Regions from separate parts of the Actinocorallia sp. A-T 12471 genome, predicted to be linked through region 1. Evidence: predicted binding sites of a transcription regulator. Region 1 holds the regulator's gene; each other region holds the start of a gene.
What was found. The regulator HrcA, encoded in region 1, represses chaperone genes, less so after heat shock. The targets are predictions, from matches to a motif close to TTGGCACTCTCNNNNNGAGAGTGCCAA.
Positions count from the first base shown of each region.

Region 2: groES (co-chaperone GroES) is a predicted target of HrcA. The motif match lies at 4,273-4,299, and genes of this name have one in related genera.
Region 3: groL (chaperonin GroEL) is a predicted target of HrcA. The motif match lies at 3,773-3,799, and genes of this name have one in related genera.

Region 1 covers NZ_JAWZTE010000011.1:246,187-252,242, reverse strand. Annotated here, with positions in the region: gene R9X44_RS27215 (UTRA domain-containing protein) at 1-195, shown strand, start outside; gene dnaJ (molecular chaperone DnaJ) at 289-1,419, opposite strand; gene hrcA (heat-inducible transcriptional repressor HrcA) at 1,419-2,429, opposite strand; gene R9X44_RS27200 (MBL fold metallo-hydrolase) at 2,551-3,351, shown strand; gene R9X44_RS27195 (DUF3097 domain-containing protein) at 3,388-4,209, shown strand; gene R9X44_RS27190 (DUF4870 domain-containing protein) at 4,215-4,646, shown strand; gene hemW (radical SAM family heme chaperone HemW) at 4,639-5,835, opposite strand; gene R9X44_RS27180 (Uma2 family endonuclease) at 5,874-6,056, opposite strand, start outside.
Region 2 covers NZ_JAWZTE010000016.1:2,356-8,411, reverse strand. Annotated here, with positions in the region: gene guaB (IMP dehydrogenase) at 1-183, opposite strand, end outside; gene R9X44_RS31890 (DUF5319 domain-containing protein) at 293-673, shown strand; gene R9X44_RS31885 (sigma-70 family RNA polymerase sigma factor) at 681-1,313, opposite strand; gene groL (chaperonin GroEL) at 2,154-3,776, opposite strand; gene groES (co-chaperone GroES) at 3,869-4,177, opposite strand; gene R9X44_RS31870 (class I SAM-dependent methyltransferase) at 4,373-5,545, shown strand; gene R9X44_RS31865 (hypothetical protein) at 6,052-6,056, shown strand, end outside.
Region 3 covers NZ_JAWZTE010000022.1:356-6,411, forward strand. Annotated here, with positions in the region: gene R9X44_RS34585 (NADP-dependent oxidoreductase) at 123-1,058, opposite strand; gene R9X44_RS34590 (helix-turn-helix domain-containing protein) at 1,150-1,611, shown strand; gene R9X44_RS34595 (hypothetical protein) at 1,496-1,924, opposite strand; gene groL (chaperonin GroEL) at 2,005-3,630, opposite strand; gene R9X44_RS34605 (cold-shock protein) at 3,972-4,172, opposite strand; gene R9X44_RS34610 (MoaD/ThiS family protein) at 4,433-4,711, opposite strand; gene thrC (threonine synthase) at 4,720-5,949, opposite strand; SAM riboswitch class I at 5,965-6,056, opposite strand, start outside.

The DNA of each region.
Region 1 (6,056 bases):
GAGACGCTGACGGCGCGGCCCGCGACGCGGTTCGAGGCCGACACCCTCGAGCTGGACCCGGGCGAGTGGGTCGTTCAGGTGCTGCGCGCCTCCTACTCCACCGAGGGCACGCCCGTCCACGTCCTCGAGACGATCTGCGCCGCCACCCGCCACATCTTCCCCATCGGCCAGGTGGGCGGCCTCGACGAGTTCTGAGCCGGGAACGGGCGCGGCCGGGCCCGTTGGGCCCGGCCGCGGGTGTTAGGGGTTGGTGTAGCCGTCGTGGTAGGCGTCGGTTATGTCGTCTCTTCAGGTGTGGAAGGCGTCGCGGAGGCGGGAGAAGAAGCCCTGTTGGCCGGGGGCGAACTTGCCGGGGGGGCGTTCCTCGCCGCGCAGGACGGACAGTTGCTTGAGGAGGTCTTCTTGTTCGGGGTCGAGCTTGGTGGGGGTCTCGACGTTGACGTGGATCATCAGGTCGCCGCGGCCGCTCGCGTTGAGGTGGCGTGCGCCCCTGCCGTACAGGGGGATGACCTGGCCGGACTGGGTGCCGGGGCGGATGTCGACCTCCTCCGCGCCGTCAAGGGTCTCGACGGTGACGGTGCTGCCGAGGGCGGCGGCCGTCATCGGGATCTGGACGGTGCAGTGCAGGTCGTCGCCCTCGCGCTCGAAGATCGGGTGCTGGCGCTCGACGATCTCAAGGAACAGGTCTCCGGCGGGGCCGCCGCCGGGGCCGACCTCGCCCTCGCCCGCGAGCTGGATGTGCGTGCCGTGCTCGACGCCCGCGGGGATCTTGACCTTGATCGTCCGCTGGGTCCGCACCCGTCCCTCGCCGGAGCACTCCCGGCACGGCGTCCGGATGACCGAGCCGTAGCCGCCGCACTGGGGGCACGGCCGCGACGTCATGACCTGGCCGAGGAAGCTCCGCTGCACCTGCTGGATCTCGCCCCGCCCGTGGCACATGTCGCACGTGTCGGGATGCGTGCCGGCCTCCGCGCCGGTGCCGGTGCACACCTTGCAGACCGTCGCGGTGTCGATGGTCAGCTCGCGGGTGGTGCCGAACGCGGTCTCGGCGAGGTCGAGTTCGACCCGCAGCGTGGCGTTGCGGCCCCTGCGGGCGCGTGAGCGCGGCCCGCGTGTCCCGGCCTGGCCGAAGACGGCGTCCATGAGGTCGCTGAAGGGGAAGCCCGCGCCGAAGCCGCCGCCGAACCCCCCGGCGCCGCCGCCCGGCGCGAACGGATCCGCGCCGAGGTCGAACATCTCCTTCTTCTTGGGGTCGGACAGGACCTCGTATGCCTGGGTGACCTCTTTGAACTTCTCCTGGCTCTCGGCGTCAGGGTTGACGTCCGGGTGGAGTTCGCGCGCGAGCCGGCGGTATGCCTTCTTGATCTCGTCGGGGGTGGCGTTGCGGCTCACCCCGAGAATCGCGTAATAGTCGCGCACTACGAGCCCGCCAGAATCTGTCCGACGTAACGTGCCACAGCGCGTACCGCTCCCATCGTTCCGGGGTAGTCCATGCGGGTGGGGCCGAGAACCCCCAGGCGGGCCAGCGCCTGCCCGTCCATCCCGTAGCCGGTGGCGACCACGGAGGTGGAACGCAGACCTTCCATCTGGTTCTCGGTGCCGATCCTGACGGTCAGGGTAGCCGGATCCCCGGTCTCCCCCAGCAGCCTCATCAGCACCACCTGTTCTTCGAGGGCCTCCAGCACGTCCCGGAGGCTCCTGGAGAAGTCCACGTGGGCGAGGTTGGCCGCCCCCGCGAAGACGATCTTCTCTTCGTTCCGTTCGACAAGGGTCTCAAGCAGGACCGACAGCACGGCCGCCGCGATCGGCCGATCCTCGACCGCGACGCGTTCGGGAAGGTCCTCGACGGCAAGGGGCACCTCGGCGAACGACCGTCCGTCGAGGCAGGTGTTGAGCAGCGCCCGCAGCTGCGCGACGGAATCCTCGGCAAGATCAGACCCCGTCTCGATGATGCGCTGCTCAACCCGTCCCGTATCGGTGATCACGACGAGCAGAAGCCGCCGCGCCGCCATGGGCACAAGCTCGATATGCCGTACCGACGACCGCACAAGCGACGGGTACTGCACCACGGCCACCTGACGCGTCAGCTGCGCAAGCAGCCGAACAGTACGCGACACCACATCATCGAGGTCGTAAGCCCCCGCAAGGAACGTCTCGATAGCCCGACGCTCAGCCGACGACATCGGCTTGATCGTGGACAGACGGTCGACGAACAGCCGGTAGCCCTTGTCGGTCGGTATCCGGCCCGCGCTGGTGTGGGGCTGGGTGATGTACCCCTGCTCCTCCAGGACGGCCATGTCGTTGCGTACGGTCGCCGGGGAGACGCCCAACGCGTGCCGTTCGGCGAGCGCCTTGGAGCCCACCGGCTCGTTGGTGGAGACGTAGTCCTCAACGATGGCGCGCAGGATCGCCAGCTTACGATCGTCCAACTACGCTCACCTCCTGCTCGGGCTCCCGCTGCCGGGCGGGCGGGCCTGCCTGGCACTCCCAGTCTACGAGTGCCAAGTGTACGGTCCACCGGCCCGAAGTCGATGTGCGAGAGTCTGGGGCATGTCCTGGGAAGAGGTCGCCGACCGCTGTTTCCGCCGTAGCCACGGCAGGTTCGAGGTCAACGTCGGGGTCGTCACGGGCCGCCTGGGCACCGTGCTGATCGACACGGGGGCGTCCCTCGCCGAGGGCTGTGAGCTGCGCGAGGAGCTGCGGGAACTCGGTGTGGGCGAGCCGGTGGCCGTGGTGAACACCCACGGACATTTCGACCACTGCTTCGGCAACGGGGCATTCACCGGCCTGTTCTGGGGACACCCCGACCTCGCGGAGTACCTGCGCCGGGAGGTCTGGATCACCATGGCCGCCGACGACCCCGACTGGGCCCGCGACGTCGTCGGCACCCAGGTCCCCCCGCCCTCCCAGACGGTCTCGGCCACCGCCCTGATCGACCTCGGCGACCGCCTCGTGGAGCTCCACCACCTCGGCCGCGGCCACACCGGCCACGACATCGTCGTCCAGGTGCCGGATTCCGGGGTCCTGTTCTCCGGCGACCTCGTGGAGGAGTCAGGCCCGCCCGCCTACGGCGGCGACAGCCACCCCCTCGACTGGCCGATCACCCTGACCCGCCTGCTCGAACTCCTCCCCGAGACGATCGTGCCCGGCCACGGCCGTCCCGTCGGACGCGACTTCGCCAAGGCACAGCGCGACGCCGTCGCAGCCGTCGCCCACGGCGTCCGTGAGACGTTCGACCAGGGCCTCGACCCCGTACAGGCGCTGACGGCCCACGACTGGCCCTACGACCCGCTCCGGCTCCTCCAGGCCGTCCGACGGGGCCACGCGCAGCTCTCCCGCCCGAAGGGGTGATGCGCGTCCGGCGCGGCGCGGGTTAGGGTCGTGGGCGTGCGCAGCAAGGACTATGGCGACGACGTCCTGGCCGGGAACTGGCGGCTGCCCCGCAAGGGCATGATCCCCGAGGTGCCCGCCGAGCGCGACCTCGTCGTGGAGGACCCCGACAGCGGGTTCTGCGGCGCGGTCGTCGCGTGCGGCAAGGACGAGGTCACCCTCGAAGACCGCTTCGGCAAGCGCCGCGTCTTCCCCCTCGACCCCGCGGGGTTCCTGCTCGACGGCAGACCCGTCACGCTCGTGCGTCCCGTCCCCCGTCAGACGGGTCCGGCCCGCTCCGCGTCGGGCTCGATCGCCGTCCAGGGCCACCGGGCGCGGGTGGCGCGGGAGAGCCGGATCTACGTCGAGGGCGTGCACGACGCGGAGCTCGTGGAGAAGATCTGGGGCCACGACCTGCGGATCGAGGGCGTCGCGGTCGAGTTCCTCGAGGGGATCGACGACCTTCCCCTGATCGTCGCGGAGTTCGAGCCGGGCCCCGGGCGCAGGCTCGGCGTCCTCGTCGACCATCTCGTCCCCGGCTCCAAGGAGTCGCGCATCGCCGCCCGGATCGCCGACCCGCACGTCCTGGTGTGCGGGCACCCCTTCATCGACGTCTGGCAGGCCGTGAAGCCGGCCGCCCTGGGGATCAGGGCTTGGCCCGAGGTCCCCAAGGGATTCGACTGGAAGGAAGGGGTTTGCGCCCGTCTGGGGTGGCCCGGTGACACCCGTGCCGCCTGGCGCAGGATTTTGGGATCGGTGCGGACTTATGCCGATCTGGAACCTGAGCTGCTCGGGCGCGTCGAAGAGTTGATTGACTTCGTCACCGCTCCCGAGGAATGACGCCCATGGCACGTCGCAGCCGTCCCCAGCCCACCCCGACCGTCCGCCTGCCCGAGGGCTTCGCCGCGGGCTACGAGGGCGGGCCCACCACCCCGGACGAGCGCCAGTGGGCGCTCACCGCCTACATCGGCCAGTTCGTCCTGTGGGCGCTGCCGCCGCTGTACATCTACCTCACCAAGAAGCGCCGCTCGGCTTACGCGCGCCACCACGGCCGCCAGGCGCTCAACCTCGCCCTCACCACCGGTATCGGCGTCGGCGTCGCGCTGGTGCTCAGCCAGTGGATCCCTGGGGCCCAGTGGGTGGCCGCCGGATGGGTCGTGCTCTCGCTCGGCCTCGTCGTGCACAGCGCCACCAAGGTCAACCACGGCGCGTGGCACAGGCTGCCGAAGATCTTCGCCTGGCCGATCCTGAAGGACCGGCAGCGCGCCGCTAGGTGAGGTCGCGTACGACGGCGTCAGCCAGCAGGCGGCCCTTGAGCGTCAGTACGGCCCTGCCGTCAACGACCTCAAGCAGGCCCCTAGCCTCCTGCTCCGCGACGCCCGAGGCGTCGAGCAGATCGAGCGGGCAGCCCTCACGCAGCCTGATCTCCAGAAGAATCCGCTCGACCTTGCGGGTCTCTTCGTCAAGGATCTCTCGGGCGTGCGCGGGCGTGCGCCCCTCGGCGAGCCGTGACGCGTAAGCCGCCGGATGCTTGACGTTCCACCACCGCGTCCCCCCGACATGGCTGTGCGCGCCGGGCCCCGCCCCCCACCAGTCCGCGCCCTTCCAGTACAGGACGTTGTGCGCGCACTCGCCCCCGGGCAGCGCCCAGTTCGACAGCTCGTACCACCGCATCCCGGCCTTGCCGAGGAGGTCGTCGGCCATCAGGTAGCGGTCGGCCATGGCGTCGTCGTCCGGCTCGGCCAGCACCCCGCGCCGCACCTGCGCGGCCAGCTTCGTGCCGTCCTCGACGATCAACGCATACGCCGAGACGTGGTCGGGACCCGCCTCCAACGCCGCCTCAAGGGACGCCCTCCAGTCGTCGTCTGACTCCCCGGGGGTCCCGTAGATCAGGTCGAGGTTGACGTGCCCGAACCCGGCGGCGCGCGCCTGCTCGACCACCCACGGCACCCGCGCGGGCGTGTGCGTCCGGTCCAGCGCCGCGAGCACGTGCTCACGCGCGCTCTGCATCCCGTAGGAGATCCGGGTGAACCCGCCCGCGAGCAGCCCGTCCAGGTACGCCCGGTCGACGGTCTCCGGATTGGCCTCGGTGGTGACCTCCGCCCCCTCGGCCAGCCCGAACTCGGCGTCGATCGCGGCGAGGATGCGCCCGAGGTCCCCCGGCGGCAGCAGCGTCGGCGTCCCCCCGCCCACGAAGACCGTCTCGACGGGCAGGTCCGCATCCCCCAGGACGCGTCTGGCCAGCCGTATCTCCCCGATGACCGTGTCCGCGTACGACTCGCGTGACGCCCCCGGCCCGAGCTCCGAAGCCGTGTAGGTGTTGAAGTCGCAGTAGCCGCAGCGCGTAACGCAGAACGGGACGTGGACGTAGAAGCCGAACGGCCGACCGCCCAGACCGGCGAGCGCCGAGCCGGGCAGTGATCCGTCGACGGGTACGGGGTCCCCTTCGGGCAGCGTGGAGGGCATCCTCCAAGTCTCGCAGCGGGGACGCCGTGCTCAGGCCGTCAGTCGAGCCGCATGGCCTGCTGCGGGGCGGTGGGGGCGGCGGCGGGCAGGACCGTCATCGTGCCCGGCCGCCCGGGGGCCTGGTCGAGCCGGACGACACGGCCCGGGTAAGCGCGCTGGGCGGTGGCGACGTCGCGCTCGTCCCAGCGCCCGTAGAAGACCGGGCTTCCGTTGTGCAGTTC
Region 2 (6,056 bases), on a different contig from region 1:
CATCGCCGCCGACAGCAGCGGGATCTTCAGCTCGATGCCCCTGGACAGCCGGGTCGTGGTGTCGGCGTCACCGGGCTGCATGTCGGAGAAGCCGGGGAGGAGAAGGACGTCGTCGAAGGTCAGCCCCACGGGAGCGAACTTGGCGACGGGATTGATCGCGGCGGCGTCCGAGGCGGGGTTCATGATCGGCCTTTCCTGCGGGGTTGGCGGCTTTTGGTTACCCATCGTAGGGGTAACACCCTCCGGGACCTGCGACTTCCCGCCATCCCCGCCAGCGCAGTAGTTTGGGACTGTGCACGACGAGACTCCGCTCGACCCGTTCGCCGGCGACCCGGACGACCCGGCCGCCGCCCTCGGCGAGCTCGAAGAGATCGCTCCGCTGAGCTCGGCGGAGCGTGACGACGTGCTCGCCGACCTCGCCGACCTCGAGGTCTTCCGCACCCTGCTGGAACCGCTCGGTGTGCGCGGTCTCACGGTCGACTGCGAGGACTGCGGCCGAACCCACTACATCGACTGGGACCTGCTGCGCGGCAACCTCAGACAACTCCTCGACGAGGGCCAGCCCCGCGTCCACGAACCCGCGCTCGACCCCGACCCCGTCGACTACGTCACCTGGGAGTACGCCCGCGGGTACGTCGACGGCGTGATCGACAGCGAAGAGGGCAAGGGCTAGCCGGCCCTCACGCGCTCTGCCTCGGGTCCTCCAGGGCCTCCATTGCCGCCGCCATCGCGCGCAGCCTGGCCAGCGCCCTGTGCTGCGCGACCCGCACCGCGCCCGCGCTCATGCCGAGCACCGTCCCGGTCTCCTCGGCCGACAGCCCGCGCACCACCCGCAACAGCACAAGCTCCCGCTGCTGCGCCGGCAGCCTGCCCAGCATCTCCCTGGCCTGCGCCGCCTCCAGATACCTGACGACGGTCTCCTCAGGCCCCGGCCGCTCATCCGGGCCGTCCGGCAGATCCTCCGTCGGCACCGCCGTCCTGATCGCCGCCCGCAACGCGTCGGCGATCTTGTGCGCGGCGATCCCGAACACGAACGACGCGAACGGCCGCCCCATGTCCCGATACCGCGGCAACGCCGACAGCACGGCGATGCACACCTCCTGCGCGACGTCGTCCGCCGCGTGATACTGCCCCGAAACCCGCCCGAGACGCGCCCGGCAGTACCGCACCACCATCGGCCGCACCTGCCCGATCAGCACCTCGGTGGCCAACTCGTCCCCCTGAACCGCGAGCACCGCAAGCTCCCGCAGATCGGGCTCATTCTCCCCGTTACGGACCGGCCCCGGCCCAAGCCGATGATCGGTCCCGACGATCGCAGCCTCCGTCACGAGAGCACTATGCCCACCCGAAAGGTTCAACTCTTCACAGATAACGGCCACGAAATGGTCACGTTGCTTATGGCCGGCGGGACGGTCCGCTCGCCTGGCGGCTCGCGGACCGTCCCGCCGGCTGTTCGGGCGCTTCGCGATCCTGGGACTGCCCTCCGGCCCTGGGGGGCCTCCGGGCAGCCCCAGGGCGCCCTCACACACCCCCCGCAACCCCCCACCCCCCGACCCTTTCCAAACCCCCACCGCATCCCGCCATAACCACCCCCCTTAACCCACCACAAATCCCCAAAAACCCAACCCCACCCCCAACCCACCCCAAATTCCAAACCCCCAACCACACCCCCCACCGCCCCCCAAAATCCCCACACCACAAGCACCCCCAGAAGCCACCGGGAAGGCCCACCCAGAGAGACATCACGGGGGTTTGGTCAGGGCCACGCAGAGAGAAGTCCCGGGGGTTCGGTCAAGGCCACGCAGAGAGAAGTCCCGGAGGTTCGGTCAAGGCCACGCAGAGAGAAGTCCCGGAGGTTCGGTCAAGGCCACGCAGAGAGAAGTCCCGGAGGTTCGGTCAGAGCCGCGCAGAGAGAAGTCGCGGGGGGTTGGTCAGGGCCGCACAGAGAGAAGTCACGGGGGTTTGGCCACGGCCGCGCGGTGGGGGGTGGCGGGGGGTGCCGTGAGGGCGCCCTGGGCTGCCCCGGAGGCCCCCAGGGCCGGAGGGGCAGCCCAGGATCGCGAAGCGCCCGAACAGCCGAAAGGCCGACCCGCGAGCCGCCAGGCGAGCGGGTCGGCCTTTCGGCCATAAATGCAGCCTTTCGGCCAAAAAGGCTAGTGCCCGTGGCCGTGGCCGTGGCCGCTGGCGGGGGCGGGGGCTTCCTCTTCGGGCTTCTCGACTACGAGGGCCTCGGTGGTGAGGAGCATGCCGGCGATGGAGGCGGCGTTGGTGACGGCGGAGCGGGTGACCTTGACGGGGTCGATGACGCCCGCGGCCTTCAGGTCGCCGTACTCGCCGGTCGCGGCGTTGTAGCCGTGGCCGGTCTGCAGCTCCTGGATCTTGGAGACGACGACGTAGCCTTCCTGGCCGGCGTTCTCGGCGATCCAGCGGGCGGGCTCGACGAGCGAGCGGCGCAGCGCCTCGGCGCCGGTGGCCTCGTCGCCGGTCAGGCCGAGGGAGTCGAAGCCGTCCTTGGCGACGTGCGCGAGCGCGGAGCCGCCGCCGGAGACGATGCCCTCCTCGATCGCGGCGCGGGTCGCGGAGATCGCGTCCTCGAGCCTGTGCTTCTTCTCCTTCAGCTCGACCTCGGTGGCCGCGCCGACCCGCAGGACGCACACGCCGCCGGCGAGCTTGGCCAGGCGCTCCTGGAGCTTCTCGCGGTCCCAGTCGGAGTCGCTGTTGTCGATCTCGACCTTGATCTGGCGGACCCGGTCGGAGATGGCCTGCGCGTCGCCGAGGCCGTCCACGATCGTGGTGCTGTCCTTGGTGACGGTGATGCGGCGGGCCTGGCCGAGCACGTCGAGGCCGACGCTGTCGAGCTTGAGGCCGATCGCCTCGGACACGACCTGGCCGCCGGTCAGGATCGCGATGTCGCCGAGCATCGCCTTGCGGCGGTCGCCGAAGCCGGGGGCCTTCACCGCGACGGACAGGAACGTGCCGCGGATCTTGTTCGCGACGAGCAGCGCGAGCGCCTCGCCCTCGACGTCCTCGGCGATGACCAGCAGCGCGCGCTTGCTCTGCGCGACCTGCTCGGCCAGCGGCAGGAACTCGGTCACGTTGGAGATCTTGCCCTCGACGACGAGCACGTAGGCGTCCTCGAGGATCGCCTCCATGCGCTCGGGGTCGGTCACCATGTGCGGGGACAGGTAGCCCTTGTCGAACTGGAGGCCCTCGGTGAACTCGAGCTCAAGCCCGAAGGTGTGGGCTTCCTCGACGGTGATGACACCGTCCTTGCCGACCTTGTCGAACGCCTCGGCGATCAGCTCGCCGATCTTGGCGTCCTGCGCGGAGATCGTGCCGACGTGCGCGATCGCCTCCTTGTTGTCGACCTCGGTGGCCGACTTCAGGAGCAGGTCGGAGACGTGCTTGGCGGCGATGTCGATGCCGCGCTTGAGGCTGAGCGGGGACGCGCCCGCCGCCACGTTGCGCAGGCCCTCGCGGACCAGCGCCTGCGCCAGGACGGTCGCGGTGGTGGTGCCGTCGCCCGCGACGTCGTTGGTCTTGGTGGCGACCTCCTTGACGAGCTGGGCCCCGAGGTTCTCGTAGGGGTTCTCCAGCTCGACCTCACGGGCGATGGTCACGCCGTCGTTCGTGATGGTCGGAGCGCCGAACTTCTTGTCGATGACGACGTTGCGGCCGCGCGGGCCGATCGTCACCTTCACCGCGTCGGCGAGGGCGTTGACGCCGCGCTCGAGGGCGCGCCTGGCGCCCTCGTCGAACTCAAGGATCTTGGCCATTTTTTCGGGTTTTCCCTCTGTCTGCCGTGTGAAGCGCGCCGCCCCGGCCGCCCGGAGGGCCGCCGGGGCGGACGACGCGAGCCCGAGGGCTCTTACTTCTCGATGATCGCGAGGACGTCGCGAGCGGACAGGACGAGGTACTCCTCGCCGTTGTACTTGACCTCGGTGCCGCCGTACTTGGAGTACAGGACGACGTCGCCCACGGCGACGTCGAGCGGCACGCGGGCGCCCTTGTCGTCGACCCGGCCGGGTCCGACGGCCAGGACGGTGCCCTCCTGCGGCTTCTCCTTGGCGGTGTCGGGGATGACCAGGCCGGAAGCGGTGGTGGTCTCGGCCTCGAGCGGCTGGACCACGATGCGGTCCTCAAGCGGCTTGAGGGCAACCTTGGTGGCGGTCGACACGTCGAACCTCCCCTTCGGATGTGAAGTGTGCGTACGTACGTAGGAGGCGACCTCGACCGGCCTGTCGTCGCGGGTGCCAGACCGGGCTCGTCGCTTTGGCACTCTCCACAGGAGAGTGCCAGTCGTGAGATTATTCCGTGCCCCGACACCAGTCAACCGGACTCTCTGTCACCGGGCCGGCTCTACCGTTGGGGGATGGAGACCGAAGCCTTCGCGGCGCTGCTCACCCCCGCCGGGCAGGAGGTTCTTGCCCAGGCCATGGCCGCCGACACCTCCGAGGGCGGGCTGCTCGCGTCGGCCTCGCGGCTACGGGGCACTCACCCCGCCGAACTCGTCGGCGCGGCGTTGACGCAGGTGCGGTTGCGGGTCAGGGCGGCCGCCAAGTTCGGTCCTGACGCGGCGCGCATGTACTTCACGCCGCGCGGCCTCGAACAGTCGACCCGGTCGGCCGTCGCCGCCTACCGTGCGTCACGGTTCACCGGGCCGGTCCTCGAACTGTGCTGTGGAATCGGCGCGGATCTGCTGCACCGGGCCCGTGCCGGGGTCGCCGGGACGGGCGTGGACCTCGATCCGCTGACCGTCGCCGTCGCGCGCGCCAACCTCGCGGCCTTCGACGTCGACGGGATCGCCGGCGTCCGGCTCGGCGACGCGCTCGACCAGGACCCGTCCGGCTTCGCCGAGGTCTTCGCCGACCCCGGCAGGCGCACCGCGCGCGGCCGCGTCTTCGACCCCAAGTCCTACGAGCCCCCCTTGGACGACCTCCTCACGCTCGCCATGAAGGCCCCCGGCGCGTGCGTGAAGGTCGCCCCCGGCATCGCCTACGAGGCGATCCCCGAAGGGGCGAGCACCGAGTGGATCTCCGAGGACGGCGACGTCAAGGAAGCCGCCCTGTGGCTCGGAACGCTCGCGGTAGGACCCGTCCGCAAGGCGACCCTGCTGCGCGGCGGCGAGGTCAACTCCCTCGAACCCGACCCCAGGACAACCGTCCCGTCCGTCCGCCCGTGGGGCCGCTACCTGTACGAGCCCGACGGAGCCGTCATCCGGGCCCACCTCGTCGGCGAGGCGGCCGCCCTCGTGGACGGCGGCCTGGCCGACCCGCGCATCGCCTACATCACCTCCGACGCCCTCGTCCGCACCCCCTACACAGCCGCGTACGAGATCCACGAGGTGCTGCCGTTCTCCGTCAAACGCCTCAAAGCCGCCCTGCGCGCCCACGACGTCGGCGTCCTCACCCTCAAGAAGCGCGGATTCGCCGCCGACCTCGACAGGCTCCGCCGCGACCTGCGCCCGTCGGGTTCGCGGGCCGGAACCGTCGTGCTCACCCGGATCGGCGACGCCCCCGTCGCGCTCGTGTGCGCGCCCGTCTGAGGCGCCCGTCTGAACGCCGTCTGAACCGCCGCCTGAAAGCTCCGTCCGAAAAGCGCGGCGCAAGGCGCGGTTCAGGATAGGGCAAACAATGCGGCGGGCAAATGGAATCACTTTTCCCCGGCGGGCCAATAATTCGTGGTTCCGGCCCGCGACGGCACCGGAGCACCCCGGTTCCGTTTCCCCGGAAACCACCCCGGAACCCCCGCCGCACCTGCGGCAGAACACCCACATCAGCTGCCCGAACCCAAGAGATCCGGCTTTTCTCACTAAGCAGATGATCTACCGCTTCATCCATGATCCCAGCGCATTCCAACGCCGTCTTATCGCTTTGTGATCAAGCACTAAAGTGAGCACTTCACATCAATGCACGAGCCCTTCGGTTATTCAGGGGGCACGGGCGTGAGAAGGGGCATGCGTTGGAAACGAATCACAACTTCCTGCAGACGGGGGGTCAACCGGTCTCGGACCGGATGCGGGAGTTGCTCGCCCGGGCGGCGCAAGACCACGTGTA
Region 3 (6,056 bases), on a different contig from region 1:
TCCGCCGACCGGGCGGGACCGGCACCGGTCCCGCCCACGAGTGCGGCCCACTGGTCAGCCGCCAGGCCGGGGGCTCACGGGTCACGCCTAAGGGTCAGGCCCACAGGTGAGGGGCCCACGGGTCAGGGCAGGAGGACGACCTTGCCGGTGGTCCTGCCGCCCGCGACCGCCTCGTACGCCTTGGCCGCGTCGGCGAGCCGGAACGTCGCGTCCAGGTGGACGCGCACGGAACCGTCGGCCACCAGGGCGGTCAGGTCCGCGAGGTCGTGGGCCGACGGCCTGACGTTCACCGCCTCAAGCCGAATCCCCCGCTCCGCCGCCTCGTCCCGCGTCAGTCCGAGGTTCGCCCCGATCGCCCCGATCAGCAGGCCGCCCGGCCGCAGGACGCTCGCGGAACGCGGTCCGCTCTCGCCGCTGACCAGGTCGAAGACCACGTCGAGGCCGGACAGGACCTCGGTGTAGTCGGTGTCCCGGTAGTCGATGACCTCGTCCGCGCCGAGCCCGCGCACGAACGCGTGCTTCGGCTCCGACGCCGTCCCGACGACGTGCGCGCCGCGCAGCTTGGCGAGCTGGACCGCGAGATGCCCGACGCCCCCGGCCGCCCGGTGGATCAGCACCCGCTGCCCGGCCTGGATATCCGCGATCCCGTACAGGGCCTGGTACGCGGTGAGACCGGCGAGCGGCAGCGCCCCCGCGATGTCCACCTCCACCGACGCGGGCCGCCGCACGATCTCGTTCGGCGAGACGAGCACGTACTCCGCGTGCGTCCCCGCCTCGGCCGGGAACCCGACGAACCCGAGCACCTCGTCGCCGACGCCGAACGCCGAGACGCCGGAACCGACCGCCGCGACCGCGCCCGCGACGTCCCAGCCGAGGGTGAACGGCGGCTCGCCGAGCAGCGGGTAGTACCCGGCGCTGACGGCGGCGTCCACCGGGTTGACGCCGGCCGCCGCGACCCGCACGAGGACCTGTCCCGGCCCGGGCTCCGGCGTCTCCACGTCGATGAGCTGCAACACGTCGGCGGGCGTTCCGACGGTGTCCTGGGTGAGCTTGCGCATATCTGCCTCCATGTTCCGGTGATCTGCGTTCACCCTGCCCGGAGCCGGTATCCCTTGGAAAGAAGGCACCTTTGGGATATATAGGTACCTTATGGAAACCATCCAGGTCAGCGAGTCGTGCGCCTCCCCCGCCGACAGGACCCGCATCCGCTTCGACGCCGACGCCTACCTCGCCGAGTGCGCGTCCCGCACGGTGCTCGCCGCGCTGTCGGACAAGTGGACGTGCCTGCTGGTCGACGCGCTCAGCGGCGGGCCGGTCAGGTTCGGGGAGCTGCGCCGCAGGATCGGCGGGATCACCCAGAAGAGCCTCACCTCGACGCTGCGGACGATGGAGCGCGACGGCCTCGTCAGCCGGACCGTCTACCCGACGATCCCGCCGAAGGTCGAGTACGAACTGACCGAGCTGGGCCGGAGCGTCATCAGGCTGATGAGCGGGGTCAAGGAGTGGGCCGAAGTCCACGTTGATGAGATCCTCGCCGCCCGCGCGCGCTACGACGAGCTCGCCACCCGCGAGGTCGAGCCGGTAAGGGCTGGGACAGGTATCCGCCGGTGAAGACGACGGCCTCGGCGATGATCCAGAGGGCCGCGGTGGCCGTCAGGAGGACGTCGAGGGCGTCGGGGTCGTCGTTCAGGAGCAGCGCCCCGGCGAACGCGAGGACGAGCGCGGGGACGGCGACGACGAGCGAGTACGAGACGGCGGTGTGGAAGCCCTCGAGGCAGGCCGGGTCGGCGAGGGAGCCGTCGGACGAACAGAAGGCGGCCTCGCCCCAGCCGCCGTAAGCCGACAGCAGCCAGAGCAGCGCGAGGGCCGCGTTGGCGGCGGCGGGAAGCGCCGGCGACACCCTCCAGGGGCCGGGCCGGTCCATGCCCGCCTACATAACACCAAAAGGGCGGCCCCGTCACGGGACCGCCCTTCTGTGTGCACGACTGTGCGCGCGACCGGGACTTAGAAGTCCATGCCGCCCGCGTCGGGCATGCCGGCCGGGGCCGGGTTCTTCTCGGGCTTCTCGGCGATGACGGCCTCGGTGGTGAGGAACAGGGCAGCGATCGACGCCGCGTTCTGCAGCGCCGAGCGGGTGACCTTCGCCGGGTCGATGATGCCGGAGGCGAACATGTCGACGTACTCGCCGGTGGCGGCGTTCAGGCCCTGGCCCGCGGGCAGGTTGCGGACCTTCTCCACCACGACGCCGCCCTCAAGGCCGGCGTTGACGGCGATCTGCTTGATCGGCTCCTCGAGCGCCTTCTTGACGATCGCGGCGCCGGTGGCCTCGTCGCCCGCCAGGTCGAGCTTGTCGAACGCGTTGACCGACGCCTGCAGCAGCGCCACGCCACCGCCGGGGACGATGCCCTCCTCGACGGCCGCCTTCGCGTTGCGAACGGCGTCCTCGATGCGGTGCTTGCGCTCCTTGAGCTCGACCTCGGTGGCCGCGCCCGCCTTGATGACGGCGACGCCGCCGGCGAGCTTGGCGAGGCGCTCCTGGAGCTTCTCGCGGTCGTAGTCGGAGTCGGTGTTGTCGATCTCCAGGCGGATCTGGTTGACCCGGCCCTGGATCTCGGTCGCGTCACCGGCGCCCTCGACGATGGTGGTCTCGTCCTTGGTGATGACGACCTTGCGGGCGCGGCCCAGCTGGTCGAGGGTCACCGAGTCGAGCTTGAGGCCGACCTCTTCGGTGATGACCTGGCCGCCGGTCAGCACGGCGATGTCGCCGAGCATGGCCTTGCGGCGGTCACCGAAGCCCGGGGCCTTGACGGCGACGGACTTGAAGATGCCGCGGATCTTGTTGACGACCAGCGTGGCAAGGGCCTCGCCGTCGACGTCCTCGGCGATGATCAGCAGCGGCTTGCCGGCCTGCATGACCTGCTCGAGCACCGGCAGCAGGTCCTTGTTGGAGGACGCCTTGCCGCCGACGATGAGGATGTACGGGTCGTCGAGCGACGCCTCCATCCGCTCGGGGTCGGTCACGAAGTAGGGCGAGATGTAGCCCTTGTCGAAGCGCATGCCCTCGGTGAGCTCGAGCTCGAGGCCGAAGGCGTTGCTCTCCTCGACGGTGATGACGCCTTCCTTGCCGACCTTGTCCATCGCCTCGGCGATGAGCGAGCCGATCTCGGGGTCGGCGGCGGAGATGGAGGCCGTCGAAGCGATCTGCTCCTTGGTCTCGATCTCCTTGGACAGCTGGGAGAGCTGCTCGGAGACGGCGGCGACCGCGGCCTCGATGCCCTTCTTCAGGGACATCGGGTTGGCGCCGGCGGCGACGTTGCGCAGACCCTCGCGCACGAGCGCCTGGGCCAGGACGGTGGCGGTGGTGGTGCCGTCACCCGCGACGTCGTCGGTCTTCTTGGCGACCTCCTTGACCAGCTCGGCGCCGATCTTCTCCCAGGGGTCCTCGAGCTCGATCTCCTTGGCGATGGAGACACCGTCGTTGGTGATGGTGGGAGCGCCCCACTTCTTCTCCAGCACGACGTTGCGGCCCTTGGGGCCAAGCGTCACCTTTACGGCGTCCGCGAGCTGGTTCATACCGCGCTCGAGACCGCGCCGGGCCTCCTCGTCGAACGCGATCATCTTGGCAGCCATCGGCTCCAGATCCTCCTCGTAGTGGATGCGGAACATGGCGGATCGGGTGGATGCCCGCGACGGACGGCCTCACCCTGCGAGCAGCCCCATGCATGCCACCCGAGAGCCTGACCTCATCGTCCCGACCCTGAAGCTTGTGTGGTTATCACTCTCACCTGGAGAGTGCCAGCACCTGTTTAGCACTCTCCCCCGTCGAGTGCAAGCCGCACTGGTGCTGACCAGCAGATGAACAGAAAATGACCCGCGCCCCCAAAGCGGGGTCGCGGGTCATGTGGGTCGACGCGTTACACGGCTCGGCCTGCTGGGCGGCTCGGCCCCGGCCTGCTAGACCGCTCGGCCTGCTAGACGGCTCGAACCAGGTCGGCCTGGGGGCCGCGGTCGGACTGGGTGATCTCGAACTCGACCCGCTGCCCCTGCTCGAGGGTGCGGTAGCCGTCCATCTGGATGGAGGAGTGGTGGACGAACACGTCACGGCCGCCGTCCACGGCGATGAAGCCGTATCCCTTGTCCGCGTTGAACCACTTCACGGTGCCCTGCGCCATGCCTGAACCCTGACTCGAGCCGCGGCCCCCCTGGACCGCGGAACGGCCGGGGAGTCCACCTCGGACGCCCCGATCCCCGTTCGTGATCGCCCGGAGATCCGGGCGTGATGGGGATGGCAATGGAACATACATGGGTGTATCAGACAGGGGGAATGTTCCGGCCGAGTGTGGCCACCATTGTGTCGCCGTGCACAAATCCCGGGAAACGCGAAAGGGCTTTCCCATTCTGACGGGAAAGCCCTTTCTGTAAAGTCGCTGTCTCAGGCGCCGCCGGCGACCGCCGGGATGATGGACACCTGGACGCCCGCCGGGGTCGGCGTGTCGAGGCCCTGCTCGAACCTGACGTCCTCGTCGCCGACGTAGACGTTGACGAATCGGCGCAGCTTGCCGGTGTCGTCAAGGACGCGCGCGGAGATGCCCGTGTAGTTCGTCTCGAGGTCGGCGATGACCTCGCGGAGGGTGTCCCCGGTCGCCTTGACCTCGGACTCGCCACCCGTGTAGGTGCGCAGGATCGTGGGAATGCGGACGGAAACGCTCATATCTAGACTCACACCAATCCGGTAGCGCGGAACGCCTCGATCGAGGGCGCGATGTTGGCGGACGGCTTGGCGACCTGGGCCACCGCGTCCAGGGTCTTCAGTCCTTCGCCCGAGTTGATGATGACGGTCTCCAGCGACGGGTCGAGTTGGCCGCTGTCGATGAGCTTCTTCAGCACGCCGACGGTGACGCCGCCCGCGGTCTCGGCGAAGATCCCCTCGGTCCTGGCGAGCAGCCGGATGCCGTCGACGACCTCGGTGTCGGTGACGTCGTCGATCGCGCCGCCGGTGCGGCGGACGGCGTCGAGCACGTAGGGGCCGTCGGCGGGGTTGCCGATCGCCAGGGACTTGGCGATGGTGTCGGGCTTGACCGGGCGGATCACGTCGAGACCGGCCTTGAACGCCGCCGAAACCGGGCTGCACCCCTCGGCCTGCGCGCCGTACACCTTGTAGGGCTTGTCCTCGACAAGGCCGAGCTTGATGAGCTCCTGAAACGCCTTGTCGATCTTGGTGAGCTGCGAGCCCGACGCGATCGGGACGACGATCTGGTCGGGCAGCCGCCAGCCGAGCTGTTCGGCGATCTCGTACCCGAGGGTCTTGGAGCCCTCGGCGTAGTACGGCCTGACGTTCACGTTGACGAACGCCCAGTCCTCCTGCTCGCCCGCCAGTTCCGAGGCGAGGCGGTTGACGTCGTCGTAGTTGCCGTCGACGGTCACGAAGGTGCCGTCGTACACGGCGGTGGTGATGATCTTCTGCTGCTCCAGGTCGGAGGGCACGAAGACGGCGCTGCGGATGCCCGCGCGGGCCGCGGCCGCGGCGACGGCGTTGGCGAGGTTGCCGGTCGACGGGCAGGCCAGCACCTTGAAGCCCAGCTCGCGGGCGGCGGCGAGGGCGACCCCGACGACCCGGTCCTTGAAGGAGTGGGTGGGGTTGCCGCTGTCGTCCTTGACCCACAGGGAGCTCAGGCCGAGCGCGGACGCGAGCTGGTCGGCCTTCACCAGACGGGTGAAGCCGGGCTCGGTGTTGGGGATCTCGGCGACGTTCGACGGCACCGGAAGAAGGTCCTTGTAACGCCAGATGTTGCGGGGCCCCGCCTCGATGGACTCCCTCGTGACGTTCGAGACGTCGTAGGAGACCTCGAGCGGGCCGAAACACTCGGCACAGGCGTAGTACGGGCCGAGTTCCACGGAATTGCCGCATTCGCGGCAGGTGAGCGCGGTGGCGTTACCCAGGTTGGGCATGAGTTCGAGGCCCCTCCCTCATCTTCCCTGCGCCGATCTGGTCGCAGGCCGGAGTTGGCACCTGTTCCGCGCCTACGCGCAACGGCTGCGCGGGCTGTCGGAAGGGT